DNA from 2 places in the Paenibacillus sp. FSL R5-0527 genome. Region 2 is predicted to be linked to the other one. Evidence: riboswitches for the same ligand, from Rfam matches in the RefSeq annotation. Region 2 holds a riboswitch; the other holds the start of a gene.

Region 1 (6,047 bases), 2.8 Mb from region 2:
GGACGGTTCGCTTAAAGAACCGTTGCTGGACAACTTTCCGGCCATCGCCGGAGAGAACCGGGTCGTGCTGATGATGGTCGTTACGAACCAGGAAAACGACCGGTTCAGCGATGAACTGGGACGGATTCTGCTGAACGACCTGCCCGTCCAGGACCGGCTTTTGGACAATATCGCGGCCACGGCCCGCAATTACGGATTCCGGGACATTCATTTCGATTTCGAGTTTTTGCGGCCGGCCGACCGGGAAGCCTACAATGCCTTTTTGCGGAAAGCGCAGGCCCGTTTCGGGCGGCAGGGCTGGCTGATGTCGACCGCGCTGGCGCCCAAGACGAGCCGGGAGCAACAGGGGCTGTGGTATGAAGCCCACGATTACCGGGCGCACGGGGAAATCGCCGATTTTGTCGTGATCATGACCTACGAATGGGGCTACAGCGGCGGACCGGCGCAGGCCGTATCGCCGATCGGGCCGGTCCGCAGGGTCATCGAATACGCGCTGACGGAAATGCCGGCGGCGAAAATTATGATGGGGCAAAATTTGTACGGCTATGATTGGACCTTGCCGTTCGTACCCGGCAGCGTCGCGCGGGCGGTCAGTCCGCAGCGGGCGATCGAAATCGCGGCCCGGCATAATGTGGCGATCGAATACAGCGCGCGGGCGCAGGCTCCTTTTTTCAGGTATACGGACGGGGAAGGAAGACGGCATGAAGTGTGGTTCGAGGACGCCAGGTCCATCCAGGCGAAGTTCGATTTGATCAAAGAGCTGGGTCTCAGGGGCATGAGCTATTGGAAGCTGGGCCTCAGCTTCCCGCAAAACTGGCTGCTTATCGAAAGCAACTTCGACGTGGCGAAGCGGGTGTAATTCAGGTGGGTAACGTTGGGCAGGTAATGTCAATGTCGGGAGGTCTTGAATTTTCAAGAATTTTCAAATATAATTTTCATGTGATTTTTGCTACAGTGATATTGGGGTGGATGCGTTATGCTGAAACCAACCCAACATTTTAAAAAAAATTTAAATGAATATGGATCTTCGGGGTAAGGTGAAATTCCTGACCGGCGGTGAGGTTCCTCTGTTCCATGGGAAGAGAGGGGCTTAAGCCCGCGACTCGTTTACCGCGTGTTGTCCGCGGTTGGCGACTGACTTGGTGCGATTCCAAGGCCGACGGTATAGTCCGGATGGGAGAAGATCAAACAAGCAAGTTTGAACGGAGCTTTTTTGCTCTGGCCAGGCTTATTTGGTCGCCCCCGCAACCCCTTTTGTAGGAAGGATTGCGGGGGTTTTCTACGTAGACCCCATATTCAAGAAGGGGACATCATTATGAAAAATGCAAGTACAAGCAGCAGTGTAAACGGAGTAGGAGCGGGAACCGGCAAGGCCGGTTTGCAGGCCGGACGCAGCGCCGGCACGCTGGCGGGAGGGTCCGCAGCGCCAGGCGGCGCGTCAGGGAAGGCGGCAGCCTTGGCCGGGAACGCGGCCGCGAAAGGTACGGCGAAAACCGGGTTTTGGCTCGTTGTTTTGGGAGCCGCCCTTTGGGGCGTCGACCCGCTGTTTCGGGTCATTTTGCTGAAGTCGCTGACGTCGGCGCAAATCGTTCTGATTGAACACATCATCATCGCTTTGGTGGCCGTTCCGGTGTTATGGAAAAACCGCTCCGAACTGAAAGGGCTGGGCTGGCGCCACGCCGGCGCGCTGCTCTTCATTTCCTGGGGCGGGTCGGCGATCGCCACCATCCTGTTCACGATGGCGCTCTCCAGCGGCGATTTGAACGCCGTGCTGCTGCTGCAAAAAATGCAGCCGCTGTTCGCTATCCTGCTCGCCGGTCTGCTGTTGAAGGAGAAGCTGCCGCGCCACTTTTTCGGATTGCTGGCGGTCGCTTTGGCCGGAACGTACCTGCTTACTTTCGGATTTACGGTTCCGATCGGGCACTGGAGCGATTTCGTGCAAATCGGCAGCCTGCTTTCGCTGGGAGCGGCCGCGCTTTGGGGCGGTTCCACCGTGATGGGGCGGCTGATGGTCGGGAAGATGAAGTATGAGACGGTGACGTCGCTGCGGTTTATTTTGGCGCTGCCGCTGCTGCTGGCCATCGCCTGGAACGAAGGGGCGGGCTGGAACCTGCCGGCCGGAGGCTGGCAGATCGCCGCCGTTTCGCTGAACATGCTTGGACAAGCGCTGCTGCCGGGTCTCCTGAGCCTGCTCGTCTACTACAAAGGGCTGACGACCACGAAGGCTTCGGTAGCCACGCTGGCCGAGCTGAGCTTCCCGATGGTCGGGGTGCTCGTCAACTGGGTGGCGTTCCAGCAGATGATTACGACGGCCCAAGTGTGCGGCTTCGTGCTGATCTGGGCGGCGCTGTTCATCATCTCACGCCAGGGCGGCTCGCCCGCCGCGGAGACGAAAGCGGGCAACTCGGGCAACCCGGGCAACGCGGGCAAAGTGGGCAAAGCTGGCGCTTAACAGGGAAGATCGTTTAGCTTGTGTGTTAACTAACTTTGATTTTGGGGACCTCTGTTGCGGAGGTCTTTTTTGTTGCCAAGAGGAATTTGGGAGTATGGGGCTTTGGCTGGTCCGGCACTTTCTGGATGGTCCTGCGCGCGACTGAATGCGGATTTGTAAACACGCTGACTGGTGACGGTGATTTTATTGGATATATCCAATAGAACGGAATTCTGCTTCCAATTTCACAAGCTTGATTGGATTTTTCCAATAGAATCGGATAAAATTCTCAGAAAAGAGCCTATCGCAGCAAATCTATTGGATTTATCCAATGAGACTGCAGATTTGGCCGCGATGCCGGAGTAAATCTATTGGATTTATCCAATGGGACATAGCTCCAGGACTGAGGAGAAGCTAATAGGGGCAGGCTCGATTGAACCCATATAATGTTAAGGAGCGAATTATGAAAATATTTATCGGACAACCTGTCATGGAATACGGGACCGATCAGCTCGAAAAAGCTCTGGAAAAAAATACGGGCGCGGATTTATATCTTTATCCCGAGGGATATTTGAACGATAATCTGGAGTCGGCTTGTAGTCTTGCCCAAACGTACAATAAAACGATCATCACCGGCTACAAAAAACCAAAGGACCGAGCTGTGATCATATTCGGGAGCGGTGGCATCGTCCTGGATCGGGCTAAATACGACGATCCCAAGGTAATCGAGATGGGCCGCATGAAAATCGGCTTCTTATTATGCGATGAACTTATTCTTCAAGGTCTTTCGACGGTCAGTGAGAAACTTGACCTGATCGTGCATCCCATCGGAGTTGGCATGTTTAGCGAAGGGCAGTTTGAGGAATGGATGAACCTGGCTAAAAAAACCGCGCGAGAACACCAAGCTATCATGCTGGGGACCAGCCACGCGAACGGATCCTATAAAAACTGCGGAACCTCCATCCCGATCGCCTATGGTGTAAACCGATATGGGGAGGAAATATTCGTCATGAAAAACGATACGCGGAGTGTTGTGTTGGATTTAGATACACTCGATAATGAAATTTTGGCTTAGAGCGTTGCGACTTCGAGACTCAACCAGGATTTGAAGAAAAGCTGGAAATTTACTTCGTGATGAGCTATGTCTTAAAAGAAAGATCGCCGGTTACCCTGCTTTCTTGGCCAGGATAACGCGGCGATCTTTTTTCATGCCCATAAAAAAAATAAAACGCTTGGAGGCTTACTTTCCGTCTATAAAGTGAGAGTTCAAGACAGATCAGCAGCATTCAGGCTGAAGAAAGAAGCTTATGAACAGGGAGGGCATCATGAAAGAGGAAAAGCTGGCCGTGGCGGTTTGCACGGGAGACGAAGAAGCCTTCTTCAACTTCGTGTCCAGGCACAAGCGAAAGCTCTACGGCGTTGCATACAGCTACATGCACAACGAGGCCGACGCGCTGGATATGCTGCAGGAAGCAGCATATAGAGGGTGGTCGAAATGCCACACATTAAAAGATCCCGGCGCAATGCTGCCTTGGTTGATCCGAATCGTCATCCATTGCTGCATAGAAGAATTAAGACGGCAAAAACGCCGGAAACAGATCATCTTGGAGCGCTCCGTTACATACACCCCCGAGATGATAAGTGTTGCAAAGCTCGACATGGAAAAGGCGCTAAACCGCCTAAAGCCCAAGTACAGAAATGCAATTATACTCAGGTACTACAATGATATGACCGTTCCGGAGATCGCCCAAATACTCGGGAAGGCGGAGGGGACCATCAAGACGTGGCTGCACCAGGGACTCAAGCAATTGCGCAGCAAAATAAATTACGGGGACGAACATGGAGGTGAACTTCAACATGGCCAATCATGAGGACTGGATAATGGAAAAAAGCTGGCAGGAAGTACGTCAGGCTGCCGGAAGAGTAACGGACGAGAAGTTGGACGAGGCGCTGCGGCAGGGCATACAGCGGGCTGCTCGTGAACGGATGCGTCCGTTGTCCCGATTGCGGACGATGAAGCGGCTTCGCGTTGCCGCTGCGGTCCTGTCTATCTTGTTGGTCATCGGAGCCGGCGCAGTAGGCAGCTATAAATTAAATTGGGTACCTGGCGCTGAGGAAACATGGACCAATGTTCAGATTCCTTCCTATGTAGAGAACATTTTTGGTGAATTGGATAATTCATCCATCATGTCCATGATTAAGCAATCTGCAGCTCACGGACTGTATCATAAGTTGAATCAATCTACCGTTACGGGAGGTTATAAAATTACGGTTGATGGGATTGTAGCCGACAGCAGGCGAATTATTATGTTCTACACCACAGAGAACCAGAATGAGGATCTTCCATTACGCCTAAGCTATAACCAGCCTCCGCAGTTATTGGATCGTCAGGGCCGGCTGCTGAATGGTTCGTTCACTTGGGACACCTACGCCCAGTTGCCTAAAAATCAGCCGCTGACCAAGGGGGTTATGGTATTTGATTTTGAAACGGCCGGACAAATTCCGGAAAGCTTCCAGATCAAAACGACCTGGTCCCAGCTAAAACCTAAAGGAAGTAAGATTAAAGTGAAAACAGAAAACCTGGTTGTCCCCGTTACGATTCAAAATGGCGCTCACGCCGCGGATATTGAGGAGCGGCCGATCCACGTGGATATAACGCAGAGCGGACAGCAGATCACCTTTACCCAAATGATTCAGAGTCCCCTGAGGACGGACCTTGTTTTCGATTTCAAGAGCAGCAACGGCAAAAAGCTGGAAAAGATCGAAGCCGTGCTGGAGCTTGCCTCACTGAAAAAGCGGGCAAAGGAGCGCATGGATTTTGATACAACATTAAGGTATGATCGAACCCTGCTGACGCCTGAGGGGGGAACGATTTACCTGACCAGCAGCTTCTACTCGGAGCATAGGGAATTATGGCTAAAATTTTATTATGCGAGCTTCCAGCCCGATCACGAAGTGCAGATTACCGTTGATCCCGAGGAAGGCAAGCTGGTTCACTCTCCCGATTCCCAGATCTCACTGGAGCGGATTCTGGAGGAAAGTACGGACGAGAAATTGCGCTTACGTCTGCAGTACGGGCCGCAGGAAGAGTATAAAGGAGGATATTTCGAACTGGAAGATACGTTTGCGGATGCCGACGGCGAGCGCCATTCCTTCACTCAGCAATATGATGCCGGGGAAGGAACATTTCTCTCCATTCCGAACTACCGGCAATATCCCGGCCCCTTCAGCTTCGATATTATAAGATATTGGGGTAACGTTCTGGAATTAAATGAAGCGGATGAACAGCGCATTCGTTAGGATGTATATGCAGATTTCATCATAAAAAAAGCGATATACGTACGGGGCTGCCCAAAAGGTCATATACTTGACCTTAGGGACAACCCCGTTTTCTTGAGAAACCCTTGCTTTAGGTGCGGGGAGGCGAGGATAGGGGCCAGCCATGCCTCTCTTGCCGGAATAGCGGTAATTTATGGCGTTATTTTTGGAATTTTCCCCTACTGAGTGAAATAGCGGAACTTTTGAGCCTTATCTGGGTAACAAGCGTGGGAAAAGCCCCCCTTTGTCCTCTTCCTCCCAAATTAGAGGTAAAAAATTCCTTTATTATAGCTAATCT
Region 2 (6,047 bases):
TTCCACATTTACCGTATCTCCCGGGCGTTTAAACGCAAGCACCGTCTCGGAAAGGGTATGGGGGATGATCGAAACGGCAAATTTCCCGCTCCCGGCCTCCACGACCGTCAGACTGATGCCGTCCACCGTAACCGAACCTTTGGGAATGATGTATTTGAACAAAGAAGATCGAAGCGGTGCGATTTCGTATACGACCGCGTTCTGGTCCCGGCCTGTGCCGACGATTTTCCCGACGCCGTCGACATGCCCCTGAACGATATGGCCGCCGAAGCGCCCGTTTGCCGCCATCGCCCGTTCCAGATTGACCCGGCTGCCCGGCTTCAAATCTTTCAAATTCGTATTCCGGTACGTTTGCGGCATCACATCGACCGTAAAGGAGGCGGCGCCTACGGCGGTGGCCGTGAGACAGACTCCGTTGACGGCGACGCTGTCCCCGATTTTGATATCTTCGGTGACCACCTGCGCGGAGATTTCCAGCAGCATCGCCTCTCCCTTGCGGCCGATCGACTTCATCGTTCCGATTTCCTCGATAAGTCCCGTGAACATCTCTTTTCCCTCCTCTGGTTCATTTACGTTTCGCTCCAAACCGGATAACCCCGGATGCACACATTATCTCCGATTTGCGTTATTTCCATATCCCGCAAGGTGACGGCGTCCCGCATCAAATCGAAGCCGGCAAACCTGAAATTCACCGCCGTCTCTTGGCCGCCGCCGATTAGCTTGGGGGCAAAAAACAACACGATTTCATCCACAAGCCGGTTTTGCAAAAGCGAGCCGTTTAAGCGGCCGCCGCCTTCCGCCAGCACGGACGAGATGCCTTTGGCTCCGAGCTGTTCCAGGGCAAGTTTGAGGTCCACCTGCGGCCCGTTTCCGCAGCGCATCACTTCGGCGCCCAGGCTTGTTAGCAGCTCCGCCTTGGCCGGATCGGCCCGCTCCGTCGTCAGCAGGATCGTCGGGGCCGCATGATCCTGCAGCACCTTGGCCGTTTCGGGAATCCGCAGCGTGGAATCGACGATCAACCGGACCGGCGACAGCCCCGGAACGGAAAGCCGGGTTGTGAGCTGCGGATCGTCGGCAACGACGGTGGAGACGCCGACCATAATCGCCTGATGCCGGTGCCGCATCGTATGCACGATTTCCCGCGCGCTTTCATTGGAAATCCATTTGCTGTCCCCGGTGCGGGAGGCGATTTTGCCGTCGAGCGTGCTGGCCGTTTTGACCGTGACGTAGGGGAGCCCCGTCGTAATAAATTTGATAAACTTCCGGTTGATCTTCACGGCCCTTTCCCGGAGCACGCCCACCTTTACCTCGATCCCCTGATCGCGGAGCATGGCGATGCCCCTGCCGGCAACCTGGGGATTCGGATCCTCGCAGGCGATCACGACCCGCTTGACCCCCTCGGTAATCAGCCGCTCGGCGCAAGGCGGCGTCAAACCGTAATGGCTGCAGGGCTCCAGCGAGACGTAAACGGTGCTGCCCTTGGCGTTCGCTCCGGCCATGTTCAGCGCGTGAACCTCCGCATGCGGCGTGCCGCGCTCAAGATGCGTCCCCAGGCCGACGAGCGCGCCGTCTTTTACGACCACCGCGCCGACCACCGGGTTGACGCCGGTTTGGCCTTGGGCCCGCTCGGCCATATCCAGGGCCAGCCCCATGTAGTATTCATCATCGATCACTTGCATTGCCTCTCGCCTCCCGCCGAATCCAAAATCACATAAATCTCAAACCAAAACCCCAAACAAAACCAAATAACCCTGCCGAAACCAATCCGGCAGGGTTGTATGAGAGTTATCCTACGCAAGACGCAAGCTAAAAGAGCAGACGGCAAAGACAATACCGCCAAAAAGACGGGTAGCCTAAAGACGCCGTATATTCAAGCCGCCATTTCATCGCGCAACTAAACTTTGTGAAATACGGAACTTGAAATACAAAAAGCTCTTTGGTTGCAAACACACACCGAAATAGTAAATAATCAAAGCATAGCTAAAACGAGCGTGTTTTTTCGCGTTTTCCTTCTCCCATCCAGACTATACTGTCGGTCCCGGAATCTCACCGGCTCAGCCGCTTGCGCTTGTTCAGCGCTTCGCGGGTCACGGACTCGTGCTTGAAACGGAGGGATTAATACCGACCGGCGAAAATCGCCGCTATCCGTTTCAGCCATCACCGTCGGTAGGGAATTGCACCCTGCCCCGAAGGATTGTAGCTTATTTGGTTGTGGTCCTATGACATGTCATAGGCTCTGCGGTAATGTTACCACCACAAAATGAAAAATGCAACATTTCCACTCTAAATTAAACTACATGTCTGAATTATCCGTGCCTTCCAGCCACCGAAAGAACGGGTCTCTTGGAACTTTAATCTCTACACCCCAAAATAATGCCCTTCTTCGAGATCGGCGATCAGTCCGGGCTGCACCGGTTTCCAGCCCAGAAGCTCCCGTGTTGCCAGACTCCCCTGCGCAGTGTTGAACACGCCTGCGATGTCGAATGCCGCAATGGGGCCAAGAAAGCCAAAATGGGCGGTTGCTTCTTCAGATGTGATGCTAACCGCCGGCACGTTCAATTGCCGCCCGATGACCTCGGCGATCTCGCGGAACGGAATGCCTACATCGCCGACGCCAAGCAGCCGTGAGCCCGCCGGGGCGGATTCCAGCGCCAGTCGGTACAGAACCGCCGCATCCAGGCGGTGAACCGCCGGCCAGCGGTTCATTCCGTCGCCGATGTAGGCGGCGAAGCCCTTCTCCCGGGCGATGTTGATCAACGTCGGCACAAAGGCCCTATCGCCTTCGCCGTGCACGGTCGGTGCAAGCGTGACGATGGATGCCCGAATACCCCGCTCTGCCATGGCGAGCACGGCATCGTCCACGGTATGTCCATTTTCGTGAGGGTGGCCCGTGGTAATGAACGGCTTCCCGGAGCCTTCGAGCGCCGCCCCCATGGCTTGGGCGGCCCGCAAATCCAGAGCCAGCGCAGCTTCAAAGTCGGAAAAGTCGCCGGTGAACGCCAGATGAATCACGCCGTCCGCAGCCGCGGCGGCACTGCGCAGAGTATCGAGATCGTCCAGCGTGCCGTATAGCGCTTCGGCTCCCGCCGCCTTTAATCCCGCGGCTTTCTCTTCAGAACGGCAAAGACCCGTAACTGTATGTCCCGCGCCGATCAGTTCCCGGACAACTGCGGAACCGACATACCCTGTTGCTCCTGTAACAAAAACATGCATAATGATATCCTCCTTCATGAGTTGACTGCTTGAACGTGTTAAGCATAAACTATGAAGTGAACTCTAGGGCAAGCGGCCCAAAGGAGAAATGATCATGAGGATTCAGGAACTGGCGGACAAGATGGGATTAACGATCCATACGATCCGCTTTTATGAAAAGGAAGGCTTGCTGGATGCTCGGCATGTCCGGCGAGAAAGCAACAATTACCGTAACTATTCGCAAGAGGCTGTCGAGCGGTTGAGGCTCATCAAGAATTTCCAGTCCATCGGCTGTTCGCTGGCCGAACTGAAGGAAGCTTTGCAGGAATGCGACACCAATATGAGCACCAATCTGCAGATTATTGAATGGATTCGCGGCAAGAAAAGGGAGATCGAAAGCAAGAAGGAAGAATACGACCAAATGCTGAACACCCTTAACAAGATGCTGGAGTACAAGACGCTGCTCATGGACGATCCGCAAAAAGCTCAAGAGATGCAAAGGACTTGGTATGCCAGTTCTTCCGATTGAGTTGCTTATGGTTTTGTTTGAAATGGATAATTAATGGCATAAGCCATCGTTTCCCGATGGCTTAATGAGGTGACTTACATTCTTTCTTCTCCTAAATTTTTGTCGCATCTTTCGTAAGAGCTCGTACTTTCTCCAAGGTTTGGATTAAACAAAGGTTCAATATACGTTAGACAATAGCTTTCATACTGCTGGGGATAACACGGATCCACTTTACGGCAAACTCCTGTGACTACCCCCTCCTCCATTAACTGCTTGGGCTGGGGATTGTCGGTGCCCTTCTGGCTTTGCTTCTACGCAAGCTAAACCAAGTTTCCGAGTGAGAATCTCATCACAAGTTCACCAATATGGGAAAGACAGCTCAATAAAGAAATATTCTTTGTTTTACTCTCTAAACTTAATTGCCGATAAAAATTGCTATGGAATTGCCCCCGTTACCTCGTAGTTGATAATTCATATCAATTACGGTTAACCATATATGTGCTTGTCATCTTACATTCTTACGGTATATTTCCAAAACAGAATTCGAATGATATCGGGTAGTCTCTGTATGAAGCAGTGATACCAACGATATCAGCCAAAGGAGATCTATGATCATGAAAGCAGCTGTTGTTACGAAGGATCAAAACGTTCACATCGAGGACAAGCAGCTTCGTCCCCTAAAGCACGGCGAGGCTTTGGTCCAAATGGAATATTGCGGGGTATGCCACACCGATCTGCACGTTAAAAACGCGGACTTCGGCGACGTAACGGGCCGGGTGCTGGGCCACGAAGGCATCGGCAGAGTCGTTGAACTGGGCGAAGGGGTCACGAACCTGCGCGTTGGAGACCGGGTCAGCATCGCATGGCTGTTCGAGAGCTGTGGACGCTGCGAATATTGCCTGACGGGCCGGGAAACGCTGTGCCGTGAGGTCAAAAATGCAGGATATACCGTAGACGGCGCAATGGCAGAGCAATGTATCGTCAAGGCGGATTACGCAGTCAAAGTACCGGAGCAGCTCGACCCGGCTGCAGCGACCAGCATCACCTGCGCCGGGGTGACGACCTACAAGGCGGTTAAGGTCAGCGGCATCCAGCCCGGACAGTGGATTGGCATCTTCGGTATCGGCGGCTTGGGCAACCTCGCCGTGCAATACGCGAAGCACGTATTCAATGCCAAAGTAGTGGCTTTCGATATTAGCGACGAGAAGCTGGAGCTGGCGCTTAGTGTCGGTGCGGATTATGCCGTGAACAGCCTGAAGGAGAATCCGGCCGACAAAGCCAAGGAGCTGACCAACGGAGCCGGCCTTGACGCCACTGTCGTTACCGCCGTGGCCAAGAAGCCGTTCAACCAGGCGATTGACGTGGTCAAGGCAGGCGCTCGTGTTGTAGCCGTAGGCCTTCCGACGGACAAGATGGACCTGGACATTCCCCGTCTCGTTCTGGACGGTATTCAGGTCATCGGTTCCCTGGTTGGAACCCGCGAAGACCTGAAGGAGGCTTTCCGCTTCGCCGCGGAAGGCAAAGTCGTGCCGATCGTCAGCAAACGTCCGATTGAGGACATCAACCATATCTTTGAGGAGATGGAGGAAGGCAAAATCCAGGGCCGTATGGTCATTGACTTCACCTCTTCTTCCCAATAGAATCCAAAAGAAACAGGCTCTAGAGCACCATAGCCTGTTTCTTTTGCAGCTCGATTCGGGCGATCACCGCTAACTGCAAATCTTCATGGTCCAGCCAACGTTTAAGTTTAGATATTATTCACAAGCTGCGCATCAATGAGATAAGTTAGTTACTCCAGATTATTTGTGATAACAATAAGGTGGGTAAAGGTGCCACCGATTGCATTTTCTACTTCCATTCTTCCGACGACCAATCCGTTAATCGACACGGCGTCATCTTCTTTTAAGTTACCACTTGGAACTGTTGAAAGTATATCTATAATAGTGTTATCTTCAGTTGACAGTAATACTTCTGAACGTAAAAAAGTTTCAGATTCAGGTGGGTAGTCTTGGACTAAACTGACGATTCCTTCAAAGGCAATAGGCTTTCCATAATAATCCCACGGAGCCTTAAAAACTTTGGCAATATCTTCATGACTGCCTTCCGTTAATGGTCCAGACTCAATTAAGTAATCTAAAGCAATGATAACATTTCCATTCGTTTCTGGGTTTTCATCAGCAAGGTTCCATTCATAAGAACCGTTAATTGCTTGATTTTGAGACGCTGCTTGACTCTCCTCGGCATTCTTTTCTATATCGCTGACCACGAACGACCCAAATACATTTTTGACTAAATCTTCTCCGATCGATTTATAAGAATCATTTGATAAAGAGATAGAAACTGTGTA

The links. Region 2 has a riboswitch for FMN ahead of ribD (bifunctional diaminohydroxyphosphoribosylaminopyrimidine deaminase/5-amino-6-(5-phosphoribosylamino)uracil reductase RibD). Riboswitches for the same ligand answer to the same signal wherever they lie in the genome.
Region 1: linked by a shared signal. The riboswitch ahead of NYE69_RS10200 (DMT family transporter) and the one ahead of ribD (bifunctional diaminohydroxyphosphoribosylaminopyrimidine deaminase/5-amino-6-(5-phosphoribosylamino)uracil reductase RibD) in region 2 are both predicted to bind FMN.

The regions. Positions count from the first base shown of each region.
Region 1 is NZ_JBBOYI010000001.1:2,330,387-2,336,433, forward strand. Features, by position in the region: gene NYE69_RS10195 (glycoside hydrolase family 18 protein) at 1-859, shown strand, start outside; FMN riboswitch at 1,020-1,189, shown strand; gene NYE69_RS10200 (DMT family transporter) at 1,316-2,452, shown strand; gene NYE69_RS10205 (hypothetical protein) at 2,895-3,506, shown strand; gene NYE69_RS10210 (sigma-70 family RNA polymerase sigma factor) at 3,757-4,302, shown strand; gene NYE69_RS10215 (DUF4179 domain-containing protein) at 4,289-5,731, shown strand.
Region 2 is NZ_JBBOYI010000001.1:5,180,110-5,186,156, forward strand. Features, by position in the region: gene ribE (riboflavin synthase) at 1-546, opposite strand, end outside; gene ribD (bifunctional diaminohydroxyphosphoribosylaminopyrimidine deaminase/5-amino-6-(5-phosphoribosylamino)uracil reductase RibD) at 570-1,679, opposite strand; FMN riboswitch at 2,004-2,198, opposite strand; gene NYE69_RS22935 (SDR family oxidoreductase) at 2,359-3,213, opposite strand; gene NYE69_RS22940 (MerR family transcriptional regulator) at 3,308-3,721, shown strand; gene adhP (alcohol dehydrogenase AdhP) at 4,315-5,340, shown strand; gene NYE69_RS22950 (hypothetical protein) at 5,490-6,047, opposite strand, start outside.